Regions from separate parts of the Mesorhizobium sp. KR1-2 genome, predicted to be linked through region 2. Evidence: predicted binding sites of a transcription regulator. Region 2 holds the regulator's gene; the other holds the start of a gene.
What was found. Region 2 encodes PhoB, which activates phosphate uptake and scavenging genes when phosphate is short. Its sites were predicted from a motif close to TGTCATNNANCTGTCAT; they were not measured.
Positions count from the first base shown of each region.

Region 1 (15,481 bases), on a different contig from region 2:
CAGTTCCTTGAGCGGGAACTTCTTGTTGATCGGCACCAGCAGGTCGCGCAGGTCGTCATTGGTAGCATGCAGCGAGATCGCCAGCATGACGCCGATCTCCTCGCCGGTGCGGTAGATTTCCGGTACGACGCCCGAGGTGGACAGCGTGATGCGGCGCTTCGACAGCGCCAGCCCGTCGCCGTCGGAGGCGATCAGCAGCGCCTTCTTCACGGCATCGAAATTGTAGAGCGGCTCGCCCATGCCCATCATGACGATGTTGGACACTTTGCGGCCTTCCGACGGCACGATGGCGCCGGCGGGCGTGTCGCGGTCTGGGAAATCGCCCAGCCGGTCGCGGGCGCAGAGAAGCTGCGCAAGGATTTCCTCGGAGGTGAGGTTGCGCACCAGCTTCTGCGTGCCGGTGTGGCAGAAGGAGCAGGTCAGCGTGCAGCCGACCTGGCTGGAGATGCACAGCGTGCCGCGGCCTTCCTCGGGAATGTAGACGGTCTCGATCTCGACGGGGCGGCCGGCGCCGCGCGGCGGGAAGCGGAACAGCCACTTGCGCGTACCGTCGTTGGAGATCTGTTCCTCGACGATCTCGGGGCGCCCGATGGAGAAGTGTTCGGCGAGCGCCGAGCGCAGGTCCTTCGAGATGTTGAACATGTGCGCGAAGTCGGACACGCCGCGCACATAGAGCCAGTGCCAGAGCTGCTGCACGCGCATCTTGGCCTGGCGCTCCGGAACGATGCCGGCGGCAACCAGCGCCTCGGCCATCTCGGCGCGAGTCAGGCCGATCAGCGAGGGCTTCTCCGGCGCGGCGCCGGGGCGCAATGCGTTGCGGGTGCTGTCGGCGGTGAGATCGAGCGAAAAAGCCATGGTACCGGAATTTCAGGGTTGAGGCGGCCGCTTCCAGCGGTCCGGATGCGCGCACATAGCACGAGTTGGCGCCCGCGTCACGGCCTGTGAGATGGGGCTGGCGGTCGACGATTCCAAGGTGCGTGCCCTTCCGGAGCCTTCTAGCCCTCATGAAACAAAAAAGCCGGATCGAGGATCCGGCCTTTCGAAGAAGCAGGGAAGGCAAACTTACTTGCAGGCTGCGATCGACTGCAGCGCTGCCGAAATGCCCTTCAGCGAGAAGGTGTAGCTGGTGGGGTTGCCGCGGCCGGACTTTGCCGAAATCTTCATGTCGGCGCCGTTCTTCATGGCGGCGATCAGCAGCGGCTCCTCGGCGGCATTTTCCACCCAGGCCGACTTGCCGCGCGTGAACATGGTGAAGTTCTTGTCGCCGACGGTCACCGTCACCTTCGAATTGGCCTGCAGGTCGTAGGAGGCGATGAACTGCGGCTCGTAGGAAACCGACTGCCCCGGCCGCTGGCTGACGAAGAAGAAGATGTCGCCGTGGTCGAGCGTGGCCGGCTGCTTGTCGGTGGGAACCGTCAGCACGTAGCAAACCTTGCCGGTGTTGGCCTGATAGCTGTAGGTGCCCCATGCATTGTGCTGGCCAATCTTAGTGGCCGACTGGGCAAGCGAGGGGGCGGCGCTGGCAACCAGAAACAGGCTCGAAGCGAGAGCAATGAATGGGCGCATTGTTTTTTGGTTCCCTGTTCTTTGCAGTATGCGAGAGCGGGCAGATTCGCGCTGCCCGAGGTTGTTCAATTTGATTTAATCTGGGTTACCAAAGCGTGAATGTATCTGAAAATGGTTCATTTTCGCCATGGTATCGCCGCCGTTCGCACGCCCCCCGAATAGGGGGAAGCACCGTCCCTGCAACAGGTTGAAGATCACGAAAGCGGCAAGAATTTGACTGTTCGTTTCAGCCTGCAACGTTCATGTCAGCGGACAGAAGGGCTGGGCGGAAGCCGGCCTCGACTGCGGCGCTTATCGATGCCGGCGCTCAGTCGAGCCGCGCCAGAGCTTCCCTCGCGGCAAGCCGGTGGGCCGGCGTGATGTTGCTGCGCACGGCAGCGATCGCCGCCGTCAGCACGGCAATATCGTCGGTGAATCCGATGCCGAAGATCATGTCGGGGATGGCGTCGACGGGCAGCACGAAATAGGCCAGTGCGGCAAGCAGGATTCCCTTGGCGCGCAACGGCGTCTGCTTGTCGAGCGCGCAGTAATAGGCGGCCACGACGTCTTCCATGAAGGGAATGTGGCGCGCCGCTTTCCTGGCTGTCCGCCAGAACTTGTCGCGCACGTCCTTCTCGTCGCTGGCAAAATCGCAACTCTCGAAATTCCCGGCCCGGGTCATTAGGTCTCTCCTGTCCGGCGACATGTGGGAAAATGGGCCGCCGAGTGCAAGGGCGTGGGATCAGGCGCGGGCGAACCCATCCATCCTGCCGGCAAGCTCGAAGTCGAGGCGACTGAGACCGCCGGTGGCATGCGTGGTGAGGGTGACGTCGACCGTCTTGTAGACATTCGACCACTCCGGATGATGGTCGAGGACCTCGGCGGCGAGCGCGGTGCGGGTCATGAAGGCGAAGGCCGCGCTGAAATCGGCAAAGACGAACCGCTTCGAGATCGCGGTCCCATCGCGGTCGAGCTCCCAGCCGTCGAGCCCGGACAGGGCCGTTTCCACCGCGCTGCGGTCAAGTTTCTGTCTGATCATCGGCGTTTCCGTGCTATCCGGCCTGAATGGAAGTCGATCATAGCGTTCGGATCATGACCGCAAAGTCCAAAACGTCCATCCTGTTCGTCTGCCTCGGCAACATCTGCCGTTCGCCGCTTGCGGAAGGAATTTTCGCCGCCGTTCTTGCCGAACAGGGGGCGGGAGAAGCGTTTCTGCTCGATTCGGCCGGAACGGGTGGCTGGCATCTCGGCTCGGCGCCCGATCCGCGTTCGATCGCCGTTGCCGAGCGTCACGGCCTCGACATTTCCTGGCTGCGGGCGCGCCAAGTGTCGGCCGACGACTTTCGCCGCTTCGACCTGATCCTCGGCATGGATCGCGCCAATGTGGACGACCTGCTGCACATTGCGCCCGAGGAGGCACGGCACCGCATCCACCTTTTCCTCGACTTTGCGGAGGGTCGGACGGCTGATATTCCCGACCCCTATTACGGCGGTCCTGACGGTTTCCTGGAAGTCTACCGCATGATCCGCAGCGCGTCTGAGGCGCTGGCCGACAAGCTGTTGGCACGCGAGGACGCGCCCGAAAGTGGCCAGGCTTCCTCGACGACGTAAGGTCCGCCGCCGACCGAATCGCGCGACGACATCAGCACGAAACGGCCGACCTTGAAGGGTTCGGCCGAGAAGTTGCCGCGGGCCGACAAGTAGCCTGCGACGTCCAGCGGGCTGGAGTTGCGCAGGCGGGCCAGCGTGACATGCGGCATGAACTTGCGGGGGTCGGCCGGGACACCGAGGCGCTGGCAGGTGCGCTCGATCTCGGCCTGAAGTCCCTGCAGGTCTGGCGAAGGCGAGACGCCGGCCCAGACCGCATGCGGCTTCTTCGAGCCGAAGGCGCCGACGCCGGACAGCTTGAGATGGAAGGCTGGGCGCCGCAGCCGGTCGAGCGCATTGGCGATCTCGTCGGCTACATGGCCCTCGATATCGCCGAAAAAGCGGAGCGTCAGGTGATAGTTTTCGACGTCGATCCAGCGGGCGCCCGGAAGGCCTCCGCGTAGCAGTGAGAGGGAAAGCGCTGCGTCACGCGGGATTTCGAGGGCGGTGAACAATCGCGGCATCTCAGCCTCCCCGAATCGAACTCTTGTGCATAGCGAATCATCTATCCCCGGTGGGGGCAAGCTGTTTGTTTGTCACACTTGTTCAAGTACCGGCGAGCAGCGGCCTCATGCCCCCTTCGGCCGCGCGGCCATGGCCTGCTCCACGATGGGCAGCATGCGCTCGACCATGCGGTCGACACCGGCGGCATTGGGGTGCATGCCGTCCTCGAGCATGGCGCTGTGGTCGGTGGCCACCCCGTCCAGGAAGAAGGGGTAGAGGGGGACGCCGTACTTCTCTGCGAGTTTCTGATAGATCGCGTCGAAAGCCGTGGCATAGTCGGCACCGAGATTGGGCGCGGCGCGCATGCCGGCAAGCAGTACGGAGATGTTTCGCGCCTTCAGCTTGGCGATCATGGCATCGAGGTTCTTCTCGGCGATTTCCGGCGAAACGCCGCGCAGCATGTCGTTGGCGCCAAGCTCGAGGATGACCAGCTGCGTGCCGTCCGGAACCGACCAGTCGAGCCGCGACAGTCCGCCGCTGGTCGTGTCGCCCGAAACGCCGGCGTTGGAGATCACGACATCGTGACCGTCCTTGCGTAGCGCCGCCTCCAGCTTTTCGGGGAAGCTTTGGCCCGCGTCCAGGCCGAATCCCGCCATCAGGCTGTCGCCGAAGCCGACGATGCGGAAGGGATCGGCATTGGCCGGTACGAGCGTCAGAAGCGAGAAGAATGCGATGAAAAGTGCAGAAATCAGATGTTTGAATGCCATGTTGCAAATCCCATATGACGAAAACTTCTGCCCCTTTGCTCTCATATAGGATCGTAACGCCGTGACAGAAGCCGTCATCGACTTGAAAGACGTATCCTTGACACTGGGCCACGGCGCCTCCGCCGTACATGTGCTGAAGGGTGTCAGCCTGACGGTAGCGGCCGGCGAAGCGACGGGCATCGTCGGCCCGTCCGGCTCGGGCAAGTCGACGCTGCTGATGGTTCTGGCCGGACTTGAAGGGGTCGATTCGGGAACGGTACGAATTGCCGGCGAGCTCTTGAACGGCAAGAGCGAGGACCAGGTCGCTGCGTTTCGGGGCCGCAATGTCGGCATCGTCTTCCAGTCCTTTCATCTCATCCCCAACATGACGGCGCTGGAGAACGTGGCCGTGCCGCTGGAGCTGGCAGGCCGGCGCGACGCCTTTGCCGTAGCTGAGCGCGAGCTTGCCGCGGTCGGGCTCGCAGACCGCGTCACCCATTACCCTGGCGAATTGTCGGGCGGCGAGCAGCAGCGCGTGGCCATCGCCCGCGCGCTGGCGCCCGAGCCGCGCATCCTGATCGCCGACGAACCCACCGGCAACCTGGACCAGGCGACGGGCCGGCAGATCGCCGATCTGCTGTTCGCCAAGGCGGAGGAGCGCGGCATGACGCTGGTGCTGGTCACGCATGATCCGGCACTCGCCGCACGCTGCACGCGCCAGGTGGCCATGCGCTCGGGGCGTATCGAGGCCGCCGAGCCGTCGCTCGCCGTCGTTTCGGCGTGAGGCGCCTGCCAATGCCGCTTTCCCAGACCCTTCGGCTGGCCATCCGCTTTTCGCTTCGCGAGATGCGGGGCGGGCTCTCCGGCTTCCTGATCTTTCTCACCTGCATCACGCTCGGCGTGGCGGCCATCGGCGGCGTCAATTCGGTCGCGCGCTCGATCACTGCCGGCGTGGCGAACCAGGGCCAGGCGCTGCTGGGCGGCGACATGCGTTTCCAGCTCAACCAGCGCGAGGCGAGCGTGGACGAGGCGGCCTTCCTGCGCGGGCTGGGCACGGTTTCGGAAAGCATCAACATGCGTTCCATGGCGCGGCTGGAGAACGGTTCGGACCAATCTCTGGTCGAGGTGAAGGCAGTGGATGCCGCCTATCCGCTGTTCGGCGCACTGAAGACCGATCCGCAGCTGCCCCGAGAAGAAATGTTTGCCGAGAAGGATGGGGCATTCGGTGCCGCGGCATCCGACCTCCTGTTCGAGCGCCTGGGTCTCAAGCTGGGCGACCGCATCCAGCTTGGAACCGCCACGTTTCAGCTGCGCGCCAAGATCGCCACCGAGCCGGACGCGATCTCGGAAGGTTTTGGCTTTGCACCGCGGCTGATGGTGTCGATAGAAGGGATGCACGCCTCCGGCCTCGTGCAGCCGGGCAGCCTGGTCGAATACGCCTACAAGCTGCGCCTGCCGGCGGGCAGCGGCGAGGCCCGGATCGCGGATATCCGCGAGCAGGCGGGCGAAAAATTCCCGCAGGCCGGCTGGAACATCCGCACGCGCACCAACGCGGCCCCGGCGCTTTCGGCCAATATCGAGCGCTTTTCGCAGTTCCTGACGCTGGTGGGGCTCACCGCGCTGGTTGTCGGCGGCGTGGGCGTGGCCAATGCCGTTCGAGCCTATCTCGACGGCAAGCGCGGGGTCATCGCCACCTTCAAGAGCCTGGGCGGATCCGGCGGGTTCGTCTTCACCGTCTATCTGGTGCAGATCCTGATCATCGCGGCCATCGGCGTTGCCGTCGGTCTGGTCATCGGTGCGTTGATGCCTCTGGCGGCAAATGCGGCGCTGTCGGCCATCATTCCGGTGCCGGCCCAGGGAGGCATATATCCCGGCGCACTCGCGATCGCGGCGCTGTTCGGCTTCCTGGTCACACTCGCCTTCGCGCTGCTGCCGCTGGGCCATGCGCGCGGCGTGCCGGCAACGGCGCTTTTCCGCGAAATGGGTTTTGGCAGCGGCGGCTTGCCGCGCCTGCCCTATGTGGCGGCGGCATTGGCGCTTGCCTTGCTGCTGGCCGGATTGGCGATCTGGTTTTCCGGCGATCGCCGCATTGCCGCGACCTTCGTGGGCGCGATGGTGTTCGCCTTCGTGGTGCTGCGTGGCGTCGGCATGGCCGTGCAGTGGATCGCCCGAAAGAGCCCTCGCGTGCGCTCGACCGCGCTTCGGCTGGCGGTCGGCAACATTCATCGCCCCGGCGCGCTCACGCCGTCGGTGGTGCTGTCGCTCGGGCTCGGCCTGACCTTGCTGGTGACGCTGGCGCTGATCGATGGCGACCTGCGCCGACAGATCGCCGGCAGCCTGCCGGCGCATGCGCCCAACTTCTTCTTCGTCGATATCCAGCCCAACGACGTCGATGCCTTCGCCGCGTTGATCGGCAAGGAGGCACCCGACGGAAAGCTCGTGCGGGTGCCGATGCTGCGCGGCCGTGTCATGGCGCTGAACGGGGTCGATGTGCAGAAAGTGCAGGTGCCGCCGGCCGGCGCCTGGGTTCTGCGCGGCGACCGCGGCCTGACCTATGCGAAAAACCTTCCCGAAAACTCGACCCTGTCGGCCGGCACCTGGTGGCCGCAAGACTACCAGGGCGAGCCGCTCGTGTCCTTTGCGGCACAGGAGGCCGGCGAACTCGGCCTCAAGCTCGGCGATACGGTAACGGTGAACGTGCTCGGCCGCAATGTCACGGCCAGGGTCGCCAATTTCCGCGAGGTGAAATGGGAATCGATGGGCATCAACTTCGTGATGGTCTTTTCGCCCAACACCTTCGCCGGTGCGCCGCATTCCTGGCTGGCGACGCTTTCGACCCCGGACGCGCCCGTCAGCGAAGAGGCGCGCATCCTCAATTCCGTCACGAAGGCCTTCCCGGCGGTCACCAGCGTGCGGGTGAAGGACGCGCTGGAGGTGGTGAATCACCTCGTCGGCCAGCTCGGCATGGCGATCCGGGTGGCGGCCAGCGTGGCGCTGATCGCCTCGGTGCTGGTGCTGGCAGGGGCGCTCGCCGCAGGCAACCGCGCTCGCATCCACGACGCGGTCGTGCTCAAGACCCTAGGCGCCACGCGCCGCACGCTGATTGCCGCCTTCTCGCTCGAATACATGCTGATCGGGCTTGCCACCGCCATTTTCGCGCTCGCTGCGGGCGGCGTCGCGGCGTGGTTTGTCGTCGCACGAATCATGAAACTGCCGTCGACGTTCCAGCCGGAGGTCGCCGTCGCCACTCTGCTAATCGCGCTTGCGGTCACCGTCGGTATCGGGCTGCTGGGCACCTGGCACGTGCTGGGCCACAAGGCCGCGCCGGTCCTGCGCAATCTCTGAGACGGTGAGCTGCGGCGTCACGTTCCAGGTCAACCAGATTAAATATCGTTAAGGAAACGATTTTTCTAAGCTTTTCAGGTCGATCACGTTGCGTTTCGCGCTGTAACGGGTCTTGTTCTTGCCCAAAAGAATCATCATATTTGCCGGAGGCATGCTGGAGTCCCGCCAGCGGCGCCTGGGTTCGTAAGGAGTCCGACACCGGACGGGGCAGAAGCAACAGAGGAAATCAATGGCTGACCTTCGCAATTATCAGACACGGGTTACGGCCGCGAACGATCGCGCCGCCGGTGTCATCGACGAGGGCCTGCGCGCCTATATGCTCAAGGTTTACAACCTTATGGCGCTCGGCCTCGCAATCACCGGCGTGGCCGCTCTTGCCACCATGATGATGGCCACCACCAACGATCCGGCCACGGCAGTCGCCACCCTGGCCAACGGCAAGATGCTGACCAGCGCCGGCGTGGCGCTCTACGGGTCGCCGCTGAAGTGGGTGGTCATGCTGGCGCCTCTCGGCATGGTGTTCTTCCTGAGCGCCCGCATCCAGACCATGACCGTCTCGGGCGCACAGACCGCGTTCTGGGTGTTTTCGGGCCTGATGGGCCTGTCGCTGTCGTCGATCTTCCTGGTCTTCACGGCGCAGAGCATCGTGCAGACCTTCTTCATCACCGCCGCTGCCTTCGGCGCGCTGTCGCTGTGGGGCTACACGACACGCCGTGACCTGAGCGCCATGGGCACCTTCATGGTGATGGGCCTGTTCGGCCTGATCATCGCCATGCTGGTCAATCTCTTCCTGCAGTCCTCGGCGCTGCAGTTCGCGATCTCGGCGATCGGCGTCCTGGTGTTCGCCGGCCTGACCGCCTATGACACGCAGAGCATCAAGGAAATGTATTTCGAGGGCGACGACGTGCTGGTCGCTGGCCGCAAGGCCATCATGGGCGCGCTGAGGCTCTACCTCGACTTCATCAACCTGTTCACGTTCCTGCTGCAGTTCCTCGGCAACCGCGAATAAGCGCTGCGAGGCGTCCGGCCGGAAGCGGCTGGTACAGCAACGAGACCGAGGGCGGCCCAAAAGGCCGCCCTTTTCTTTTGGTCTACGCCCTGCTTAAATTCAGGCATCAATCCATGGTGCCCAAAAAATGAGCAATATCGAAATCCGGCCGGCGCAGGCCGATGATCTCGACGCCATCACTGCGATCTACGCCGATGCGGTCATGCACGGTACGGCCAGCTACGAGCTGGAGCCGCCCTCGCGCGCCGAGATGGAGGCGCGGTTCGCTGCGCTGCGCGACGAAGGGTTTCCCTATCTGGTGGCAGAGCGCGACGGCAGCGTCGTGGGATATGCCTATGCCGGCCCGTTTCGGCCCCGCCCGGCCTATCGCTTCATTGTCGAGAACTCGATCTATGTCGCCGCGGAGGCCAAGGGGCAGGGGATCGGCCGGCTGCTCTTGGAGCGGCTGATCGCCGAGGCGATGGCGCTCGGCTTTCGCCAGATGATCGCGGTGATCGGCGACGGCTCGCCGCAGAGCCCATCCGTGCGGCTGCACGAAAAACTCGGCTTCCGGCACTCAGGGGCGCTGGAGGGCTCCGGCTACAAGCATGGGCGCTGGCTGGATACCGTGTTCATGCAGCTTGCGATGAACGGTGGCAGGGACGCGGCGCCTGACCCCGCGTCGTTTCCCGAACGGAAATTTCTGGGAAAAGCCTGACCGGCCGAAAGGCTACAGTCGAGCCTGTCAGGCCTGGTGGACCAGGTTCAGCCTCTTGTCGAAGACGCCGAGCACGCGCGCCAGCTCATGCCCGCGCTTGAGGATGAGGCCGCCGGCGGCAATGACGCTGAACGCTCCCTGCCTCCTGGCGAGACGCGGGTCCTTCACGATCTGGAACAGCGGGGTTTCGCTGGCGCGGCGAAATACAGAGAATACCGCCCGGTCGGCGAGATGATCGATCGCGTAGTCGCGCCATTCATTGGCCGCCACCATGCGTCCGTACACCCTGAGGATCTGGTCGAGTTCGCGCCGGTCGAAGGAGACCGGCTGAGCCTGCCTTTCGCGTCTTGCCTCGTGAAGGGGAATCAATATTGCGGATTCGTCCCTACCCTCCGCCGCATTTCCGCGATTGGACATTCACAAACGCCTTTCATGACAGTTTGGCAACAAGGAGGGTCGCGCTTTCGCGCTGCAATTGCAAGTCCTTACAGGCCCTGCTCGGCACCGCTGCTTGTGGTCCTTGCCCGCGGCTTCTCCGCCGCCGGAAGCCCGGCGGCGACCCGAATGACGCTCACGAACGTGTACATCCTGTTTTCATTGGTGATTCCCCGCCACATTTCCGCCCTCTTTTACTCGCGTTCGCGCCCCATTGTCGGACGACCTTATAGGCGTTGCCTGAGACGGTTCGGTCCGGCACCGGCCTGTAAACCCCAAGCCCCCCGCCCACGGGTCTGCGTCGGATCGAACCAACCTCGGTTTTCTTTCAGGAACTCCGGGTACGACGATCCCAATCAACTGAAGCCGGTGCCGGCAGAGGCGCCGGTTTTTTTGTCGGCGCGACAGTCCTGGAGCGAGAAGGCTAACTCGCTCTAAGCTTTTGTTTTTGAGCATGATCCCGAAAAATCTGCAGCTTTCGGGACACGCTAATCGCGAATCTGCTGCGTTTGCTCAGCCTTCCTGCGATAGATTGCGGCGCCGAGGATGGGACCGGGAACCCCATCCTTGCTGACGCTTTGGAGAAGCACTGCGCAGCCGCCATTGTGGGCAATGTTGCCGATCGGAATCTCGTATTTCATTGCCTCGCCGCGCCACACTCCGGCCGTCTGCACGTCGGACACCGGGTTCCAATAGGTGATGGTGCGGCCTTCGTTCTCGCCCACTTCCATGCCCACCGACTGCGGCGGACCGAAATAGACCAGGATCAAATGCGCCTTGTGGGCGGCCCCGGGCGAAGCAGGACCCGCCTCGATCAGCAGGCCGTCTCCGGATTGCCGGAGCGAGACGTCGACGCTGAGGCCCTCGCCGGACTTGTTCATCCGGTCCAGCGCTTCCGCGATGTCGGCGTGCTTGGCGCCGTTCACATGCACCCGGCCGTTGATGACAGCCTGGGGGGTATAGACGGAGCGCGTGCCGAAGGCCCGCATATAGGCGTATTGGCGGTCGGTGCTGTCGGGACTGCTCAGCGTGTCACGCCAGCCGAGGTAGTCCCAGTAGTCGACATGATAGGCAAGCGCCACAACACTGTCGTCGTTGGCGAATTTCTCGAACAGCTTGTCCGCGGGAGGGCAGGTGCTGCATCCCTGGCTAGTGAAAAGCTCGATGACGCCGCGCGGGCGCGTCAGGTCGCCGGCCAGCGCCGGAGCCGCAAGGAGCGGCAGTGCCAGCGCCAGGATCGCCAGCCGGTAAAGCAAACGCAATGTCATGACCGCTCCAAAGATGACTGGCCGGTTGGGCCGGCCGTTCTCCGCCCGAAACAATAGGCGGATGGCCCCATCAACGTGAAGTCACGTTGCGGTGACATTTGGGGACACTATCCGCAAATTTCGCATGAACGGGCTGCGCAGGCGGTAGCGGACAAGAAAAGGCCGCCGGCGTGGTTGCGCCGGCGGCCTTGAGCCTAGTTTGCGATCGGCCTCAGGCGGCCAGGTCGCGCAGAACGTACTGCAGGATGCCGCCGTTCTTGAAGTAGTCGAGTTCGTCGACCGTATCGATGCGGCACAGGATCGGAACGTCCTTCACGCTGCCGTCAGCGAAGGTGACCTTGGCGATCATCTTCTGGCGCGGACGGATGTTCTCCAGCCCTTCGATTGTCACGGTCTCGTCGCCCTTGAGGCCAAGCGTGGCCCAGGAGGTGCCTTCCTCGAAGACGAAGGGGATGACGCCCATGCCGACCAGGTTCGAGCGGTGGATGCGCTCGAAGGACTGGGCGATCACGGCGCGCACGCCGAGCAGGTTGGTGCCCTTGGCAGCCCAGTCGCGCGAGGAGCCGTTGCCGTATTCGATGCCGGCGAAGATGACCAGCGGCACGCCTTCGGCGCGATACTGCATGGCCGCATCGTAGATCGGCATCTCTTCCTTGGACGGATAGTGGATGGTGTAGCCGCCTTCCTTGCCGTTCTCGCCCAGCATGTGGTTGCGGATGCGGATGTTGGCGAAGGTGCCGCGCATCATCACCTCATGGTTGCCGCGACGCGTGCCGTACTGGTTGAAGTCGGCAACCGCCACGCCATGGTCGGTGAGATACTTGCCCGCAGGCGAAGCAGCCTTGATCGAACCCGCCGGCGAGATGTGGTCGGTGGTGATCTTGTCGCCAAACAGGCCGAGCACGCGTGCGCCCTCGATCTTGCCGATCGCGCCGGGCTTGGCGCCCATGCCGACGAAGTAGGGCGGGTTCTGCACATAGGTCGAGGCGTCGTCCCAGGTGTAGGTCTGGCCGCTCGGGGCCTGCACCTTCTGCCAGTTCTCGTCGCCCTTGAAGACGTCGGCATATTTGCGGGCAAACAGCTCGCGCGTGACGTTCTTGGCGATGAACTCGTCGATCTCCTGGGTCGAGGGCCAGATGTCCTTGAGGAACACCGGCTTGCCGTCCTTGTCCTCGCCGATCGGCTCGGTGGTGAGGTCCTTGGTGACCGTGCCGGCGAGCGCATAGGCGACCACCAGCGGCGGCGAAGCAAGGTAGTTCGCCTGCACGTCGGGCGACACGCGGCCTTCGAAGTTGCGGTTGCCGGAAAGCACCGCCGCGCCGATCAGGCCCTTGTCGTTGATGGTCTTGGAGATCGGCGCCGGCAGCGGGCCGGAATTGCCGATGCAGGTGGTGCAGCCGAAGCCGACGAGGTTGAAGCCGATCTGGTCGAGCTCCTTCTGCAGGCCCGACTTCTCCAGATATTCGGCCACGACCTGCGACCCGGGAGCCAGCGAAGTCTTCACCCAAGGCTTCTGCCTGAGGCCGAGGCGGTTGGCGTTGCGGGCAAGCAGGCCCGCGCCGATCAGCACGCTCGGGTTCGAGGTGTTGGTGCACGACGTGATGGCCGCGATCACCACGTCGCCGTGGCCGAGATCGTGGTCGGTGCCTTCGACGGCGTAGCGCTTGGCCACGTCGACGGTCTTCTTGTACTCGGTCTCCATCGCCTTGGCGAAGCCGGCCGGGATGGTTTCGAGCGCGGCGCGGCCTTCGGGGCGCTTCGGGCCGGCCATGGACGGCACGACGTCGCCGAGGTCGAGCTCGAGCATGTCGGTGAAGACCGGGTCGGCCGACTCGGCCGTGCGCCACATGCCCTGTGCCTGGGAATAGGCTTCGACCAGAGCGATGCGGTTCTCAGCGCGGCCGGACATGGTGAGGTAGCGGACGGTTTCCGAATCGACCGGGAAGAAGCCGCAGGTCGCGCCGTATTCCGGCGCCATGTTGCCGATTGTTGCGCGGTCGGCCAGCGTCATGTTGGAGAGGCCGGGGCCGAAGAACTCGACGAACTTGCCGACGACGCCCTTCTTGCGCAGCATCTGCGTGACGGTGAGCACCAGGTCGGTGGCGGTGACGCCTTCCTTGAGCTTGCCGGTGAGGCGGAAGCCGATGACTTCCGGCAGCAGCATGGAAACCGGCTGGCCGAGCATGGCTGCCTCGGCCTCGATGCCGCCAACGCCCCAGCCCAGAACGCCCAGGCCGTTGACCATGGTGGTGTGCGAATCAGTGCCCACGCAGGTGTCCGGGTAAGCTGTGGTCACGCCGTCCTCGGTGTTGGTCCACACCGTCTGGGCGAGATATTCGAGATTGACCTGGTGGCAGATGCCGGTGCCGGGTGGCACCACGCGGAAATTGCGGAACGCCTGCTGGCCCCACTTCAGGAACTTGTAGCGCTCTTCGTTGCGCTCATATTCGAGCTCGACGTTGCGAGCGAATGCGCGCGGCGTGCCGAACTCGTCGACGATGACCGAGTGGTCGATGACGAGGTCGACGGGCACGAGCGGATTGATCTTCTCAGGATCGCCGCCGAGGTTCTTGATGCCGTCGCGCATGGCTGCGAGGTCAACCACGGCCGGAACGCCGGTGAAGTCCTGCATCAGCACGCGAGCCGGGCGATATGCGATCTCGACGCCTGCGGTACCCTTGTCGGCCAACCAGCCGGCAACCGCCTGGATGCTCTCCTTGGTGACGGAACGGCCGTCCTCGTTGCGAAGCAGGTTTTCCAGCAGCACCTTCATCGAATAGGGCAGCTTGGAAATGCCGCTCAGGCCGTTCTTTTCGGCCTCGGGCAGGCTGTAATAGACATATTCCGCATCACCCACCTTGAGTGTTCTGCGGCAATTGAAGCTGTCGAGCGATTTGGACACGTGCGATCCCTAACTGTCGGTTGCCGATTGGGGAAACGGACGCCAGTGCATGCAATCACGCGCAAAGGTGCGGGTACGGCCATTTCCGCTGTCCGCTTCCAAGCATCCCGGCCGTTCAAGGCGGCGCGCGAGCAGGTTCGGCGCTAATATTGTTACCACGCCGACCGCTGGCGTAGTTGGCTGGCATATAGAGAATTTCCTGGAATAGTTCTAGAGCGATAAGAGCAAATTTGCTGCAACGCACATCGGTCGCAGCTGGCTGTTGGACAAAGGGGATTCGATGCGGCTGATCGCCGAAAATATCGAGGGGCGGCGTGGCGGCGAAGCGGTCTTCTTCGACATCGGCTTCACTCTCGGCGAGGGCGACGGGCTCGTCGTCACCGGTCCGAACGGCGCCGGCAAGTCGACGCTGCTGCGGGTGCTGGCCGGGCTGCTTCCGCTCGCCGCCGGGCGAATGGCGCTGGAGGAGGGGGGCGAGGATTTTCCTTCCGTGGCCTCGGCCTGCCACTATCTCGGCCCCGAGAATGCGATGAAGACAGCGCTGACGGTCTCGGAAAACCTCGGCTTCTGGCAGGCCTTCTTCGGCCGGCCGCACCTTTCGATTCTCGAAGCCCTGGAAATGGTCGAGCTCGAGACGATCGGCCACCTGCCCTTCGGCTATCTGTCGACCGGGCAAAGGCGGCGCGTGTCCATCGCCAAGCTTCTGGTGAGTCACCGCCCGGTGTGGCTGCTCGACGAGCCGACTTCTGGCCTCGACAAGCGCTCCGAGACGCAATTCTCGGAACTGATGCGCACGCATTTGTTGGGGGGCGGCATGATCGTTGCCGCGACTCACCTGCCGCTCGGGCTGGAAGGCGTCCAGCAACTCAGGATGGGGGGACGCTGATGCTCGCTCTCTACCTCCGCGATGTCAGGCTCGGCATCCGCGCCGGCGGCGGTGCGCTGACCGGCGTGCTGTTCTTCCTCGCCGTCATCGCCACCATCCCCTTCGGCGTCGGCCCCGACCTCAACCTGCTGGCGCGCATCGGCCCGGCCATACTCTGGATCGGCGCGTTGCTGGCTTCGCTGCTCGGGCTGGACCGGCTGTTCCAGGCCGACCGCGAGGACGGCTCGCTTGACCTCCTGCTGCTCAACCACGATCGCCATCTGCTGGCCTTCACGGTCTTCGTCAAATGCCTCGCGCACTGGACGGCGAGCGTGCTGCCGCTGGTGGTGGCGGCCCCCTTGCTCGGCTTGTTCATGAACATGGAGCCGCTGGGCATCGGTGCGGCCGCGCTGACGCTCTTGGTCGGCACGCCGGCCATCACTTTCATCGGTGCGGCCGGAGCGGCGGTGGCAGTGGCGCTGCCGCGTGGCGGCCTGCTGGTTTCGGTGCTGGTGCTGCCGCTGGTGATCCCGGTGCTGATCTTCGGCATTTCGGCAAGCTATGGCGCCGTGAACTAC
Region 1 covers NZ_JBDZDS010000012.1:125,775-141,255, forward strand. Annotated here, with positions in the region: gene rlmN (23S rRNA (adenine(2503)-C(2))-methyltransferase RlmN) at 1-855, opposite strand, end outside; gene ABLE85_RS21335 (invasion associated locus B family protein) at 1,063-1,566, opposite strand; gene ABLE85_RS21340 (YkvA family protein) at 1,874-2,227, opposite strand; gene ABLE85_RS21345 (4a-hydroxytetrahydrobiopterin dehydratase) at 2,288-2,584, opposite strand; gene ABLE85_RS21350 (low molecular weight protein-tyrosine-phosphatase) at 2,638-3,156, shown strand; gene thpR (RNA 2',3'-cyclic phosphodiesterase) at 3,060-3,656, opposite strand; gene ABLE85_RS21360 (arylesterase) at 3,762-4,403, opposite strand; gene ABLE85_RS21365 (ABC transporter ATP-binding protein) at 4,465-5,166, shown strand; gene ABLE85_RS21370 (ABC transporter permease) at 5,178-7,727, shown strand; gene ABLE85_RS21375 (Bax inhibitor-1/YccA family protein) at 7,957-8,736, shown strand; gene ABLE85_RS21380 (N-acetyltransferase family protein) at 8,864-9,433, shown strand; gene ABLE85_RS21385 (DUF2794 domain-containing protein) at 9,461-9,850, opposite strand; gene ABLE85_RS21390 (DUF1223 domain-containing protein) at 10,357-11,136, opposite strand; gene acnA (aconitate hydratase AcnA) at 11,348-14,038, opposite strand; gene ccmA (heme ABC exporter ATP-binding protein CcmA) at 14,319-14,924, shown strand; gene ccmB (heme exporter protein CcmB) at 14,924-15,481, shown strand, end outside.
Region 1: a site for PhoB is predicted at 9,866-9,882, ahead of ABLE85_RS21385 (DUF2794 domain-containing protein). Genes of this name have one in related genera too.

Region 2 (15,481 bases):
TGTAGGAATGCTCGCCGGTCACGTTCAGCTGTTCGGCGAGCTTGGCGATATCGGCCCGCAGCTGCCGGATGTCTTCCTCAAGCTCGGGAACGCTGCCCATGCCGTTGTCGGACTTGGGGGTTCTGCCTGCTACTCCTGCCATGATTCCAACTCCTTGGCTTTGCCTTGCTGCAACGCCGTAACCGGCGATGAAGTTCCCCCGCGTGGCAGAGTTGGGCAGTGAAAGCGCTTCAGAGCCGGTTCGACGGCTCGCACCGGAGGTGGATCGACTTCGGCAATGCCGACCTTATCGCGGCGGTTCAGGCGGCGTTGGATCCGGTGACCTGCGCGGAGATCGCGTCAGGCCCGTATTCGGCCTCTCCGGAAATCTTGAGTATTTCCTGGAGCCGGTTGCGTGCGCGACTGACCCGGCTCTTGATCGTACCGACCGCGCAGCCGCAGATTTCGGCCGCCTCCTCGTAGGAAAAGCCTGAGGCACCGATCAGGATGATCGCTTCGCGCTGATCCTGCGGGAGCTGCTCCAGCGCACCGCGAAAGTCCTTGAGATCGAGAAGGCCGTGCTGGCTGGGATGAACCGCCAGCCGTTCGGTCATCACCCCGTCGCTGTCCTGAACCTCGCGGCCGCGCTTGCGCATCTGCGAGTAGAACTCGTTGCGCAGGATGGTGAACAGCCAGGCCTTGAGGTTGGTCCCCATCTGGAAGCTCTCGTGCTTGTCCCAAGCCTTGACCAGCGTTTCCTGAACGAGGTCGTCCGCCTTGTCGGCGTTCTGCGTCAGGGACACGGCGAAGGCACGCAGGTTGGGGATAGACCCGAGCAGTTCCGCCTTGAACGCAGGAGACACGGACATGCCGATCAGCCCTTCTTCTGACAAGGTTCGGCTTCTTCCAGCTGGGCTAGCAACTGGCTGAAGCGCTCCGGCACCTCGTCGCTCAACAACTGATCATAATATTGCTTCAGTTTGCGGCCAATTTCTGAATTTGCGCCGAGCGGGTCGCCCGAACCCTGCCGGCGCAAAGCGGTGTCTTCCGCACCGACCTGCTGTTTAGTCATTAATATGGTCGTCCCTGTTTCTACCGATGCCCGCTCGCGTCCCAAAAACAAGGCGAACGAACCCGCTATTCGGTTGCCCAATTCCACCCCCCAACGCCGCATCGGCAACTTAGTTCCTCCAAGGCCGGAACTTTTTCGGAAATGCGTCGTTGAAGCCGGTGGTGTTTCAAATTATCAATTCATCTCCATCATGTGAGGGAAGCATCCTATCATGAGTCTGTCGGCAACCATCGCCCCTCATCTACCTTATCTGCGTCGTTTTTCGCGCGCGGTCTCCGGATCGCAACAAAGTGGCGACGCGCTGGTTGCGGCAGTGCTGGAGGCGATCATTGCCGACGTCAGCATCTTCCCCGAAGCATCTAGTGAGCGCATCGCGCTCTACAAGGTCTTCGCCCGCCTGTTTACCACGGTCGCCATCCGTGTGCCGCAGGAAGAAGCGGATTCACCCTGGGAGCAGCGCGCCGCGGCCAATCTGACCGCCCTTTCCCCGCTGCCGCGCCAGGCGTTCCTGCTGGTGGCGGTGGAAGGCTTCAACAATGAGGAAGCCGCCGAGATCCTGGGCGTCACCGAAGCCCAATTCGTCGAGCTTCTTTCCCAGGCCAGCAACGAGATTTCGCGTCAGGTGGCTACCGACATCCTGATCATCGAGGACGAACCGCTGATCGCCATGGACATCGAGGAAATGGTCGAAAGCCTGGGCCACCGCGTTGTCGGCACGGCGCGCACCCACACCGAAGCGATCGCCATGTTCAGCCGGACGCGGCCGAAGATGATCCTGGCCGACATCCAGCTCGCCGATGGCAGCTCCGGCATCGACGCCGTGAACGAAATCCTGACCAGCGCCTCGGTGCCGGTCATCTTCATCACCGCCTTCCCGGAGCGGCTGCTCACTGGTGAACGCCCTGAACCGGCCTTCCTGGTCACCAAGCCGTTCAATCCGGAAATGGTCAAGGCCTTGATCAGCCAGGCACTTTTCTTCGATCGGCAGGCCAAGGCCGCTGCTTGACCTGACCCACCCGGACGCTTGAAAAGGTCGTCCCCGAGGCGGCCTTTTCTTTGAGTCGGCGCGACTTAAGCGCGTGGAACAAAGGCCGCGCTCACACGTTTCAACACCATACCGGCTAAGGAGATGATTGATGCTGTACTGGGCCCTCGTATTCCTCGTGGTCGCTATCATTGCCGGTGCACTCGGCTTTGGCGGCATCGCGGGAACGTCCGCCGGAATCGCGCAAATCCTCTTCTTTATCTTCCTGGCGTTCCTGGTGATCTCGCTGATCGCCGGTCTTTTTCGCAGGGCCCAGTGACATCGAACTTTGCCGAAAATGACGCATTGCTGGCGGCTTTCGAACGGCTGCCGGAGGGTTATCGAACAGCGGCGGTCAGCAAGCTCGGCTCCAATGCCGATGCTGAGCCCGAGCTAACGCAGGGCATAGCGGGAACCCATCACAGATTGAATCGTTCAACCTGCGCGTGGGGAAAGTTGAACGATGATCACGGTCGCCAGCGGACACGAGAAGCACGAAAAGAATGAAAACGGCGGTCGCGCCGCGGTGAAACCCCACACCGGGGGAATCCCTGACCTTGGCCGAGCCCTCGTCCACGCGTTGCGGAACACCGGTATCCTCGTGCTCTATCAGGATCAGGATCTGCGTGTGCTGTGGGCGCAGAACGTACCCAAGGCCTGGGCCGCGGGCGACGTCACCGGCAAGACGGACAGCGATTTCCTGCCTCCTGCGCAGGCTGAACGCATGATATCCGCCAAGCAGGCCGTTCTCGACACCGGCCAGCCGGAAAGCCTGGAAATCACCTTTCCGAACGACGGCGGCCAGCGCTGGTTCGAAGTATGGATCGACCTCGACAAGACCCCGGAGGCTGACACCAACGGCATCGTCACCACCGCCGTTGACATAACCGAGCAGAAGCGCCGCGAGCAGACGCTGAGGGCCCTGCTGCGCGAACTCAGCCACCGTTCGAAGAACCTGCTTGCCATTATCCAGAGCATAGCCACCCAGACCGGCCGCTATTCCGGCTCGATCGACACGTTCCTGTCGCGTTTTCGCGGTCGCCTGCAATCTCTGGCCTCCTCGCAGGACCTGGTCACCTCCTCCAACTGGCGCGGGGCCGATCTGCGAGAGCTCGTCATCAGCCAGGTCGCGCGCTACAGCCCCGATACCAAGCGTGCGGTCGTGTTCGAGGGGATAAACCCCTATCTCAACCCCAACGCCGCGCTGCATATCGGACTGGCCCTGCACGAACTCGCGGTCAATTCGGTCAGTTACGGCGCGCTGTCGCAGAGCGGGGGCTTCGTCACCGTCGCCGCGGAGAAGATAGAGGGGGCGGAGAACGAGCCCTCCCTTTCGCTCTCCTGGACGGAGACGCTCGGCCGTCCGGCCAACAAGCGCGGCGAGAAGCGGTTCGGCAGCGTTGCGCTCGAACATGTCGTGCCGACCTCGCTGAACGGCACCGCCAGCTTCAGCATCGACAACGATACGCTTCGCTACGAACTGGTGGTCCCCGGCGACAGCTTCGAGATCGACTGAGGGCCGTTGCATCTATGCTGGCAGGTCGTGGCTTAGGCCGCTCATGTGCGACAAGCCATGCCCTGCTTTCTCCCAAAAGTACGCTCGATCGGACGTCATTTTTTGGCGCCGACGCCCGAATTGCGGGAACCTGCCGCGCACGGGATCGTTCCCTCGCGGAGAGGAAGCCCCCATGGAACACATCGCTGCTCTTCTGCTCATCATCGGATGTTCGGGCGATCTCAAGCAATGCGGCGAACTGCCGGCTCCGGTGCCGCTCTATGAAACCGAGGAAGAATGCGCCAGCATGCTGCCGAGCGCCTTGCGCGACGCCGAGGGCCAGCGCCCGCGGGTCTACGCCAAATGCGTTTCCGTCGATCCCGCCATGGAGGAAGAGGACGCCCAGCTGACCTGGAAGGTGACGCCGGATGGCACGCTCGATGCGTCGATCTACACATCGGAGCCTGCGCCTGCACCCAGTGAGGTCCATTTCGAAAAGGCCGGTCGCTAGCTAGTAGCCCGGCAAGTGGCAGAGTTCCGGACCGCGCCCAGCTGGGCTGCCGACGCGATAAGCCGTCCTACTTTCTCGAGTTCAGCGGAATGTCAATGTCCACCGAGAGGCCGCCTGCGCCGTAATCGCGCGCGATTGTGCCGTAGAGCTCCCGCTCGATGTTCCGGTCGATGAGCTTGGTGCCGAAGCCCGTCCGGGTCGGCGGGATGACCGGCGTGCTGCTTTGTTCCACCCACGACAGGCGTAGTCGCTTCGGATTGCCCTCGTCAATGATCTCCCACGTGACCTTCAAGGCAGCCATGGAGTCGCCGACCTCGCCGTATTTCAATGCGTTGGTCGCCAGTTCGTGGAACGTCAGGCCAAGCGCCTGGGTCATGGTCTGGTCCAGGAGCACGGTCGGGCCAGAAAGCATGTCGTCAGGCAGTTCCTTGCCGAATACCTGCTGCAGCTCGGTCTCGACCAGCTCGCGAAGATCGGCCTTCTGCCAGCGCGAGCGGGTGAGCATGTCTTGCGAGGCAGCCATGGCCTGGAGGCGCGCGGCGAACGACTTTGAAAATTCCTGGAGATCGGTCGAATGCGCCGCCGTCTGGCGGGCCATGGCCAGCACGCGGGTGATCGAGTTCTTGATCCGGTGCTTCATTTCCTGAAGCATCAGGTCCTTTTCCAGCAGGCTCTTTTCAGTCGTCTCGTGCAGCTGTGAAACGGCGTCGTAGGCGCGCTCCTGGTAGAGGGCGACCATGGCCACCGCCCCGGCCAAAAGCAGGCCGAACAGCCCGAGCATGAGCGGGATGGTGGGCGACGATGGCTCTGAAAAGGTATCGGCCGGGCGGAACCGCAGCGTCCAAGGCTTGCCGCCCAGGACGATGGTCCGCGTCACGCGGAAGTCCTGGCCATAGGCATCCGAGGGCGGTGGCGGCGTCCGGTAGAACAGGTTTTCGTCCTCGATCGGCCCGTCGAACACCTCGGCGCTGATAGGCAGCAGAGGCGCCGACCCCATCGCGGCCTGGAACAGGTCCCCCGTGCGGAAACCCACGAAGACGAGGCCAGTTACCGGCGGCAGGCCGCTGGCGGCCTCCTCCGGCGTCGGCTTGTGGGTGATGCTGGCAAAGATCAGGAAGCCCGGCACTGGTTCCTGTCCGACCCGGCTTTCCTTCCCTAGCAACACGCGCCCCGTGGCCCGCTGCTTGCCGGTGCGGACCGCCAGCTCGATCGCCGAGCGGCGCGCGGGATCGGCGAACATGTCATAGCCGATTCCATCGAGATCGGGGCCGCTCATCGGCTGGTAAAGCAGCAGCGGAGTCCGCCACTTTTGCATCGAGGCCGGAAAGATCTCCCGGTGCACGCCGTAGAGGTGCTTGATCTGGCCTTCGAGCTCGGGCTCGCTCCCCGCCTTGCCAAAGCCCAGGAAGCCGATGCCGCGCAGGCCAGTGAAGTTGTTCTTGATGTCGAGCGCGTTGAAGTATGCCCGGAACTCGTCAGGCGTGACATTGCCTCCGCGTACCTGGAAGATCGCCTGGGTGGATCGCAGCAGGGACAGATGCAGGTCGAGGCGGCCTTCGATGCGGTTCATCGCATCGTCCACCGTCGCCTCGAACTTGAAACGTGCTGCCTCCTCCGAGGCGACATAGGCAAAGCCAGCCATTCCGAGGCTGGCAAATGCGACAGCCAAGAAAGCCGCAAGAGAAATGAATTTCTTCAACGGGCGGGCGCTCATACCCCACCCTTTGTAACGGGTGCCGGAACTATTGCAATCCGCAGCCTGTCAGAACGTTTGTCTATGGTTTCTACGCCGAAACGCGTACCGTCACACCGCATTGACCAAGGCGCCCGGCCCCGGTATCGCGCCGGGCGGACATTTGCCGAGGATGATCATGCCGAGCACCTCGTCCTTGGTCACATCCTCGGTGCGCGCCGTGCCGACGACCTGGCCGTTTTTCATCACGCAGACCCGGTCGGCGAGGTCGAAGACATCGTGGATGTCGTGGCTGATCAGGAAGATGCCGATACCGTCGGCCTTCAGCTGCTTGACGAGTTCGCCGACCTGCGCCGTCTCCTGCGGCCCAAGTGCTGCCGTCGGCTCGTCCATGATCAGGATGCGGGCGTTGAACAGGATGGCGCGGGCGATCGCCACCGACTGGCGCTGCCCGCCCGACAGCTTGCTCACCGGCTCCTTGAAGCGCTGGAAGCGCGGGTTGAGCCGCCCCATCACCTTGCGCGCCTCGGCTTCCATGGCGACGTCGTCCAGCGTGCCCCAGCCGGTCCTGAGCTCGCGGCCGAGGAACAGGTTGGCGGCGGCGTCCACATTGTCGGCCAAAGCCAGCGTCTGGTAGATCGTCTCGATACCGTATTTCTTGGCATCGCGCGGATTGCCGATCGTGGCATCCTCGCCACTGACGAGGATGGTACCGCTGTCGCGCTTGTAGGCGCCCGACAGGATCTTGATCAGCGTCGACTTGCCAGCGCCATTGTGGCCGAGCAGTGCCACGACCTCGCCCGCATGCAGGTCGACCGAGGCGTCGTCCACGGCGCGGATGCCGCCGAAGGCGATGGAGATGTTGCGAAGCTCGACGAGCGGGGTGCGTATCTGGTCCATCGTGGCCTCCCGGTTCAGTGCACGCGGCGGCGGTAGAGCGTGTCGAGCCACACCGCCGCGACCAGCACGATGCCGACGACGATGTTCTGCAGCGGCGTGTCCACTCCCAGCAGCACCATGCCCGACTGCAGCGACTGCATCAGCATCGCGCCCAGCATGGCGCCAGCCACCGTGCCGACGCCGCCCGAGAGCGAGGTGCCGCCGATGACGGCCGCGGCGATCACGAGCAATTCGTCGAGCGTTCCCTGCGCATTCGTGGCCGCGTTCAGGCGCGCGGTCGAGATCGCCGCGCTGATGGCCGCGAGGAAGCCCATCAGCATGAAGATCTTCATCGTCACCCAGCGCGTGTTGATGCCGGCAAGCTCGGCGGCTTCCGGATTGCCGCCGATCGCGAAGACGTAGCGGCCGAAGCGGGTGCGCGTGGTGATGAAGGTCATGATGATACCGGCCGCGATCGCCATCAGCACCGGGATGGCGATGCCGTGGGCGATGAACAGCCCGCCGTCCGGAATGGTGATGTTGTTGGCCTCGGCATATTTCTTCACCGTGCCAGCCGGCCAGGGATAGGAGTTGGCGACCAGGACAGCGGCGAGGATGAGGATGCAGGCGACAGCTCCCAAAAACGTCTCCGCCCAGACGGGGCGGAGTGGGAAACGGAAGCGCTTGCGTTGGTTGCGGCCCGAGACCAGCATCAGGATGACGGCCGCGCAGGCGACGAGACCGACGATCCAGCTCCAGGTCGCGCCGATCGCGCCCTCCGGCCCGCCGCCCATCAGGCGGAAGGTGGCATCCATCGGCGCCACGGTCTGGCCGCTGGTGACCCACCAGGCGGCGCCGCGCCAGACAAGCAACCCGCCGAGCGTGATGATGAAGGCGGGAACGCCGAGATAGGCGATGAGAAAGCCCTGGAAGGCGCCGATCGTCAGCCCGACCAGCAGGCCGGCGGCCAGGGCAATGATCCAGATCGAGGGATCGCCAAGCGAATAGCCGCCAAAGCGCGGCAGGACGATCGCCTGGGTGACGCCCATGATCATGCCGCACACGCCAAGGATGGATCCGACCGACAGGTCGATGTTGCGCGTGACGATGACCAGCACCATGCCGGTCGCCATGACGGCGACCGAGGAGGATTGCACCGACAGGTTCCACAGGTTGCGCGCGGTCAGGAAGGTCCGGCTGTCGAACTCGAACGGACTGACGCCCAAGCGCAGGCTTGAGATGAACTGGAAGCCGATCCAGATGAGCAGCAGCGCGCCGACCATGCCCAGCATGCGCGTGTCGAGTTCGGTCGCCTGGAGGAAGCGGCCGACCGCGCCCGTCTCGGACGCTCGCGCCCGGTCCACGAGCCCATGACCCACGGTGTCCTGCGCCGCGGGTTCCTCAGTTGTCACTTCGGTCATGACGTCCTCCCGCCCGGTCCGGTCTTGCGCCGGTTGCCGGCTGCATCCTAGCGCACGCCCCTCGAAAAACGGAATCGATTTTCCGGAAGCGATCATGTGGGAATTCAAGGTGTTGCGGTGCCCCGCATCGGTGGGCACGCAGCACCGCCGAATGAAACGCCGCGGTTCGTTCAAACCGCGGCGTCGAATGATCCGGACAGCGTCTCGTCCTAGTCGCAGGCCGCGACCGAACCCGCCTTCACGCCCTGGCAGACCACGTCCTTGCCAACCCAGCCGGCGTCGATGACGGCCTTGAGGTTGTCCTTGGTGACAGCGACGGGCTTGAGGAAGACCGACGTCATCTCGACCTTGTTGGGGCCGTCAGACCACTTCACCGCATGCGGGATGTCGTCCATCTTCTTGCCGTCGGCGAGCTGCGAGGCGATCTCGGCAGCCGCCTTGCCAAGCTCACGCGCATCCTTCCACACCGACACGGTCTGCGTGCCGAGCGCGATGCGGTTGAGCGCGGCATGGTCGCCGTCCTGGCCCGACACCGGCACCGAACCGGCCAGGCCCTGCGCGTCGAGGGCTGCGATCGCGCCGCCCGCAGTGCCGTCATTGGAAGCCACCACCGCGTCGACCTTGTTGTCGTTGGCGGTCAGGAACTGCTCCATGTTCTTCTGCGCGTTGGCCGGCAGCCAGCCGTCGGTATAGGCCTCGCCGACATTCTTGATCTTGCCGGCACCGATGGCGTCCTTCAGCACTTCCATCTGGCCGGAGAACAGGAAGTCGGCGTTCGGGTCGGCGCCGTTGCCCTTGATGAAGACGTAGTTGCCTTCGGGCTTGGCCTCGAACACCGACTTGGCCTGCAGGCGGCCGACTTCCTTGTTGTCGAAGGTCAGGTAGAAGGCGTCCTTGTTCTCGATCAGGCGGTCATAGCCGACGACCGGAATGCCTTCGGCCACGGCCTTCTCGACAGCGGGCCCGATCGCGCTGGAGTCCTGCGCCAGGATGATCAGCGCGTTGGCGCCCTGCGAGATAAGGCTTTCCACGTCGGTCAGCTGCTTGGACGCCGAGGACTGGGCGTCGGCGGAAATATACTTGTCGCCCGAGGCTTCGAGCGCGGCCTTGATCGCCGCCTCGTCGGTCTTCCAGCGCTCCTCCTGGAAGTTCGACCAGGAGACGCCAATGATCTTGTCCTTCGCCTGCGCCACGGCAGCCAGCGACATGGACAGAGCAACACCCGCCAGCATGGCGGTTGCAAACTTCTTCATGATTTCCTCCCTGCGCCCCCTCCAGGGCGCGATGACGATGGTCTGCGGCCTTGGTCGAGGCTATTTTTTCGAGCCTCGAAAAAAAGAATGGCGTATGGCCCGAGTTCTGTCAATATCCTTGTATGACCGTTGACGCGGGGCGTGCGAACTGGAATGTGCTCAGCGCTACGGGGCCGGGAGGAATGCCGAACATGTCGACGGCGATCCGTCACGACGATCTGCGCAAGCGCAACCGAGCCATGGTCATCGCGGCCGTGCGGCGCGCGGGCCAGCCGTCCCGCACCGAGATCGCCGGCTCGACCGGCCTCAGCCATTCGACCATTTCCGCGATCTCGGCCGACCTCATCGCCGAAGGCATCCTCGTCGAGACCAAGGGGACGGAAGCAGTCAGCTCGAAGCGCGGCCGGCCCCAGGTGGCGCTGGGCCTTGCCCCCGATGCCGCCGAAATCGTCACCGTTGTGCTCTCCCTCCACCTTCTCGCGGTCGCGGTGGTCGACTATTCCGGGCAGGTCATCGCGGCGGAGGAGCGCCGCCTCGACACGCTGACCATGTCGCGCGAAGCGCTCCTCGGCGACTGCGTGGCCATGGTGTGCCGGCAGATCGAGGCGCGCCGCGCCGCCGGCCGGCGCGTGCTGCGCATCGGCATGGCCGTGCAGGGCATCACCGATTCCGTCTCGCGCATTATGCTGTGGTCGCCGATCACCCCGCACGCGCATCTCGAATTCGGCGACCGGCTCGAAGCCGCCACCGGCATTCCCGTCACGGTGGACAACGACTGCAACATGATCGCGGTGGCGCTGCGCTGGCGCCGGCCCGAGCGCTACCGCAACGACTTCATCGCCATCCTGCTCTCGCACGGCATCGGCATGGGCATGATGCTGAGGGGCGAGCCGTTCACCGGCACGCAGTCGTCGGGCGGCGAGTTCGGCCACATGATCCACCGGCCCGACGGGGCACTGTGCCGCTGCGGCCGGCGCGGCTGCGTGGAGGCCTATGCCGGCAACTACGCGATCTGGCGCAACGCCGGACGCTGGAGCGAGGACGAGGCCCCCCTGGCCGACATTTCGGACGAGGAGATACGGGCTCTGGCCGACCGGGCGCGCGCGGCCGACGGTCCCGAGCGCGAGGCCTTCCGCGTCGCCGGAGAGGCCATCGGCTTCGGCCTCGGCAGCCTGTTTGCGCTGATCGACCCGGCGCCGGTCGCGCTGGTCGGCATCGGCGCGACCGCTTTCGACCTGATCGAGCCGGCACTGCGCGAGGCGATCGCCAAGACCGCCGGCGGCCAGCACAACGGCGAGATATCCTTCGACATCGAGCCCAACGAAGTGCCGCTGATCCGCGAGGGCTGCACCATGAACGCCCTCACCTTCGTCGACCGCGAGATATTCGCGCCCGGCGCCGCGCCGGCAAGCACCGAAGGCGCGGCCTGAACGACGGCTCAGTCTTCGCGGATCGCGTAGCCCGAGCCGCGGATGGTGCGGATGACGTCCGGCATGCGGCCGTGGTTCACCGCCTTGCGCAGGCGCCCGACATGCACGTCGACCGTGCGCTCGTCGATATAGATCGTCTCGCCCCAGACATTGTCGAGCAGCTGGCTGCGCGAGAAGACGCGGCCCGGATGCCGCATCATGAATTCCAGCAGGCGAAACTCGGTGGGCCCGAGCTTGATCTCGGTCTTGCCGCGATAGATCCGGTGCGCCTCGCGGTCGAGCATGATGTCGCCGACCTTGAGCACGCTGGACAGGACCTCGGGCTTGGCGCGGCGCAGCAGCGCCTTCACCCGCGCCATGAACTCGGGCGTGGAGAACGGCTTGACCAGATAGTCGTCGGCGCCGGTGGAAAGGCCGCGCACGCGGTCGCTCTCCTCGCCGCGCGCCGTCAGCATGATGATGGGCAGGCGCTCGGTCTCGGGCCGCATCCTCAGGCGCCGGCACAGTTCGATGCCGGAAACCGCCGGCAGCATCCAGTCCAGCACCAGAAGGTCCGGCACGTTTTCCTGCAGCCGGATCTCGGCCTCGTCGCCGCGTGGCACGACCTCGACCTGATAGCCTTCCGATTCCAGGTTGTAGCGGAGCAGGACGCCGAGCGGCTCCTCGTCCTCCACCACCATGATTTTCGGTGCAATCATCATTTGGAAGCTCTGCCTCAGACCGCCGGCGTCGCCAGCGAGGTTTCGTCGAGCTTCGGCCGGTTTGGCGGAAGCTGCTGCCCGGTCAGCACGTAATAGGCGTTTTCGGCGATATTGGTGACGTGGTCGCCGATGCGCTCGAGATTCTTGGCGCAGAACAGGAGATGCGTGCAGGCGGTGATGTTGCGCGGGTCTTCCATCATGTAGGTGAGAAGCTCGCGGAACACGGCGGTGTATTTCACGTCGATCTTCTCGTCCGCGGCCCGCAGCGTCTTTAGCCCCTCGGGCTCGCGCGAGACATATTTGTCGACCACGCCGTTGACCTGGTCCAGCACCATGGCCGACATCGTCTCGATCGAGTGGGCAAGGCTGCGCGGCATGGCGCTCTCGCCCACGGCGTTGACGCGCTTGGCGATGTTCTTGGCGAGATCGCCGATACGTTCGAGATCGCCGGCCATGCGGATGGCGCCGACCACGGCGCGCAGGTCCTGCGCCATGGGCTGGCGCTTGGCGATCAGCGTGATGGCGCGGTCGTCCAGCTCGCGCTGGCGGGCATCCATCACCGCATCGTCGGAGATCACGCGCTGGGCCAGCGCGTTGTCGGAGTTTATCAACGCCTGGATCGAGGCGCTGACCATCGCCGCGGCAAGGTCGCCCATGTCCCTGAGCAGGCGGTCGATGTGCCCGAGATCCTCGTCGAAGGAGGTGACGGTGTGTTTGCCCATGATGCTGGTCCTCGCAATCTGCGCGTGGGGTTCGGCCAAGCGGCGGCTCAGCCGAAGCGCCCGGTAATATAGTCCTGCGTGCGCTTGTCGTCGGGGTTGGTGAACATCTTGTCGGTCTCCCCCTCCTCGACCAGCTGGCCGAGATGGAACATGGCGGTGCGCTGCGACACGCGCGCCGCCTGCTGCATGGAGTGGGTGACGATGACGATGGTGTAGTTCTGGCGCAGCTCGTCGATCAGTTCCTCCACGCGCGCGGTGGCGATGGGGTCGAGCGCCGAGCACGGCTCGTCCATCAGGATCACCTCCGGCGACACCGCGATGGCGCGCGCGATGCACAGGCGCTGCTGCTGGCCGCCGGACAGGCCGGTACCCGGCTCGTGCAGGCGGTCCTTCACCTCATTGAACAGGCCGGCCTTCTTCAGGCTGGTCTCGACGATCGCGTCGAGGTCGCCCTTCTTGCGGGCGAGGCCATGGATGCGCGGGCCGTAGGCGACGTTCTCGAAGATCGACTTCGGGAACGGATTCGGCTTCTGGAACACCATGCCGACGCGGGCGCGCAGCTCCACCACGTCGATCTTGGGATCGTAGATGTCCTCGTCGTCGAGGGTGATCTTGCCGGTCACGCGGGCGCTGTCGATGGTGTCGTTCATGCGGTTGAGGCAGCGCAGGAAGGTCGACTTGCCGCAGCCCGAGGGGCCGATCAGCGCCGTCACCTGGTTCTCGCGCACGTCGAGGTCGACGTCGAACAGGGCCTGCTTCTCGCCGTAGAACACGCTCACCTTGCGGCCGCGCATCTTGATGGTTTCGTTGGGCGTACCGTTCATCTTGTCGTTCACCGCGCTTTCGAGTGCCGTTTCGGTCATGATGTTCATATTACAGGTCCCCACCTACCAGCGCCGTTCGAAGCGGCGTCGAAGCACGATCGCCGTGATGTTCATCGCCATCAGGAAGATGAGCAGGATGATGATGGCGCCCGACATGCGCTCCACGAAGGCGCGCTCGGCCTCGTTGGCCCACATGTAGATCTGCACCGGCAGCGCGGTCGACGGCTCCAGCGGCGTCCCCGGATAGTCGGCCACGAAGGCGACCATGCCGATCAGCAGCAGCGGCGCCGTCTCGCCCAGCGCGCGCGCCAGGCCGATGATGGTGCCAGTGAGGATGCCGGGGGCCGCCAGCGGCAGGATGTGCTGGAACACCATCTGCATCTTGGAGGCGCCGAGGCCCAGCGCCGCCGAGCGGATCGACGGCGGCACGGCGGCAAGGGCCGCACGCGTGGCGATGATGATGGTGGGCAGCGTCATCAGCGTCAGCACCAGACCGCCGACCAGCGCGGCCGAACGCGGCAGGCCGAGGAAGTTGATGAACACCGACAGACCGAGAAGGCCGAAGACGATCGACGGCACCGCGGCCAGGTTGTTGATGTTGACCTCGATGAGGTCGGTTAGCCGGCTCTTCTTGGCGAACTCCTCGAGGTAGATCGAGGCGGCGACACCGATGGGCAGCGCCAGCAGCAGCACGATCACCATCATGTAGAACGAGCCGATGATCGCCACGCCCATGCCCGAGGTTTCCGGGCGGCTGGAGGCGCCGAAGCTGAACAGGCCCTTGTTGAAGTGCTCGGCCAGCGAGCCGTCGGCGGCGAGCTGCTTCATCCAGACGATCTGCTGGTCGGACACCTTGCGGCGGCTTTCGTCGACCGACAGGTCGATCTGGCCCTTGAAGGCGGAATCGATGTTGGCGGCGGCGAGGATGGGCACGTTGCGGGTGGTGCCGATGATCGACGGGTCGTCCGCCACCACCGCACGCAGTTGAGCCCGCACGCCATCCGAGAGGAAGCCCTTGAGCTTGCGCGCCGCCGCCTTGTCGTCCGGGGAGATCCCCAGCTTGGTCAGCAGCGCGCTCTCGGCCAGTTTGGGATAGTTGGCCGTGATCAGCACGTTCGGGTCGGTCGCCCGCTTGTTTTCCGGGTCGATGATGTTTTGGTCGAAGGTGATCGGCAGCGTCACGGTCGTCTGCCAGAAGGCGGTGTAGCCCTTGCTGACGATGGAGACCAGCATGACCGCGAGGAACACGATGCCGACCGAAACCGCCAGGATGCCGTAAAGGCGGAAGCGGCGTTCGGCGGCGTAGCGACGCTTCAGCCCGATGTCGCGGCGCGGGCGGGTAACGGTACCGTTGGCAATGCCGTTCAAGGGGATGTCGGTCATTCGTACTGTTCCCGATACTTGCGCACGATGTAGAGCGCGAAGATGTTCATCACCAGCGTCAGCGCAAACAGCGTGATGCCGAGCGCGAAGGCCACCAGCGTCTGCGGCGAGTTGAACTCGAGGTCGCCGGTGAGCTGGTTGACGATCTTGACGGTGATGGTGGTCATCGCCTCGAAGGGATTAAGCGTCAGGTTGGCGGCCACGCCCGCGGCCAGAACCACGATCATGGTCTCGCCGACGGCGCGCGAGGCCGTCAGCAGGATGGCGCCGACGATGCCCGGCAGCGCGGCGGGCAAAACAACGCGCTTGATCGTCTCCGAGCGCGTCGCGCCAAGCCCCAGCGAGCCGTCACGCATGGCGCGCGGCACGGCGGTGATGATGTCGTCGGAGAGCGAGGAAACCACCGGGATCAGCATCACGCCCATCACCAGGCCGGCAGTGAAGATGCTCTGCGCCTGGATGAAGCCGGTGCCGCCGGCAAGGGCCGCGCTCAGATCGCGCAGGAAGGGCCCAAGCGTCACCAGCGCGAAGATACCGTAGACGATGGTCGGGATGCCAGCGAGCAGTTCGAGCGCCGGCTTCACCACCGCGCGCAGCCTCGGCGAGGCATATTCGGCCATGTAGACGGCCGACATGAGCCCCACAGGCACCGCCACCAGCATGGCGACGAAGGCGATGTAGAGCGTGCCGGCCAGCAGCGGGATCAGGCCGAACTGGCCTTCCGAACCGCCCGAGCCGGCGGCGGCGAAGCGTGGATCCCACACCGTGCCGAAGAAGAAATTGGCGAGCGGCACGCTCTCGAAGAAGTTGATGGTCTGGAACAGCATCGACAGCACGATGCCGATGGTCGTCAGGATCGCGATGGTCGAGGCACCCAGAAGGGCCCACAGCACGATCGTCTCGACATTGTTGCGCGCCCGCGCGCGCACGCGGATCTGCGAAAGGCCGAAGGCCGCACCCGCCAGCGACAGCGCCAGTATCGCCACCGCACCCACCGTGCGCAGCGTGTCCTGCGTGCGATTGGCGTCGACCGCGATCGGGATCATGTAGTCCTGGGTGTCGGGCGCCAGAGCCACGCCGCGCGCGGCCAGAAG
Region 2 covers NZ_JBDZDS010000005.1:160,108-175,588, reverse strand. Annotated here, with positions in the region: gene ABLE85_RS12505 (hypothetical protein) at 1-142, opposite strand, end outside; gene ABLE85_RS12500 (RNA polymerase sigma factor) at 300-848, opposite strand; gene ABLE85_RS12495 (NepR family anti-sigma factor) at 854-1,051, opposite strand; gene ABLE85_RS12490 (response regulator) at 1,263-2,057, shown strand; gene ABLE85_RS12485 (DUF1328 domain-containing protein) at 2,188-2,355, shown strand; gene ABLE85_RS12480 (HWE histidine kinase domain-containing protein) at 2,539-3,591, shown strand; gene ABLE85_RS12475 (hypothetical protein) at 3,764-4,081, shown strand; gene ABLE85_RS12470 (CHASE domain-containing protein) at 4,149-5,795, opposite strand; gene ABLE85_RS12465 (ATP-binding cassette domain-containing protein) at 5,886-6,674, opposite strand; gene ABLE85_RS12460 (sugar ABC transporter permease) at 6,689-8,074, opposite strand; gene xylF (D-xylose ABC transporter substrate-binding protein) at 8,284-9,327, opposite strand; gene ABLE85_RS12450 (ROK family protein) at 9,519-10,757, shown strand; gene phoB (phosphate regulon transcriptional regulator PhoB) at 10,766-11,455, opposite strand; gene phoU (phosphate signaling complex protein PhoU) at 11,473-12,180, opposite strand; gene pstB (phosphate ABC transporter ATP-binding protein PstB) at 12,228-13,052, opposite strand; gene pstA (phosphate ABC transporter permease PstA) at 13,068-14,387, opposite strand; gene pstC (phosphate ABC transporter permease subunit PstC) at 14,384-15,481, opposite strand, start outside.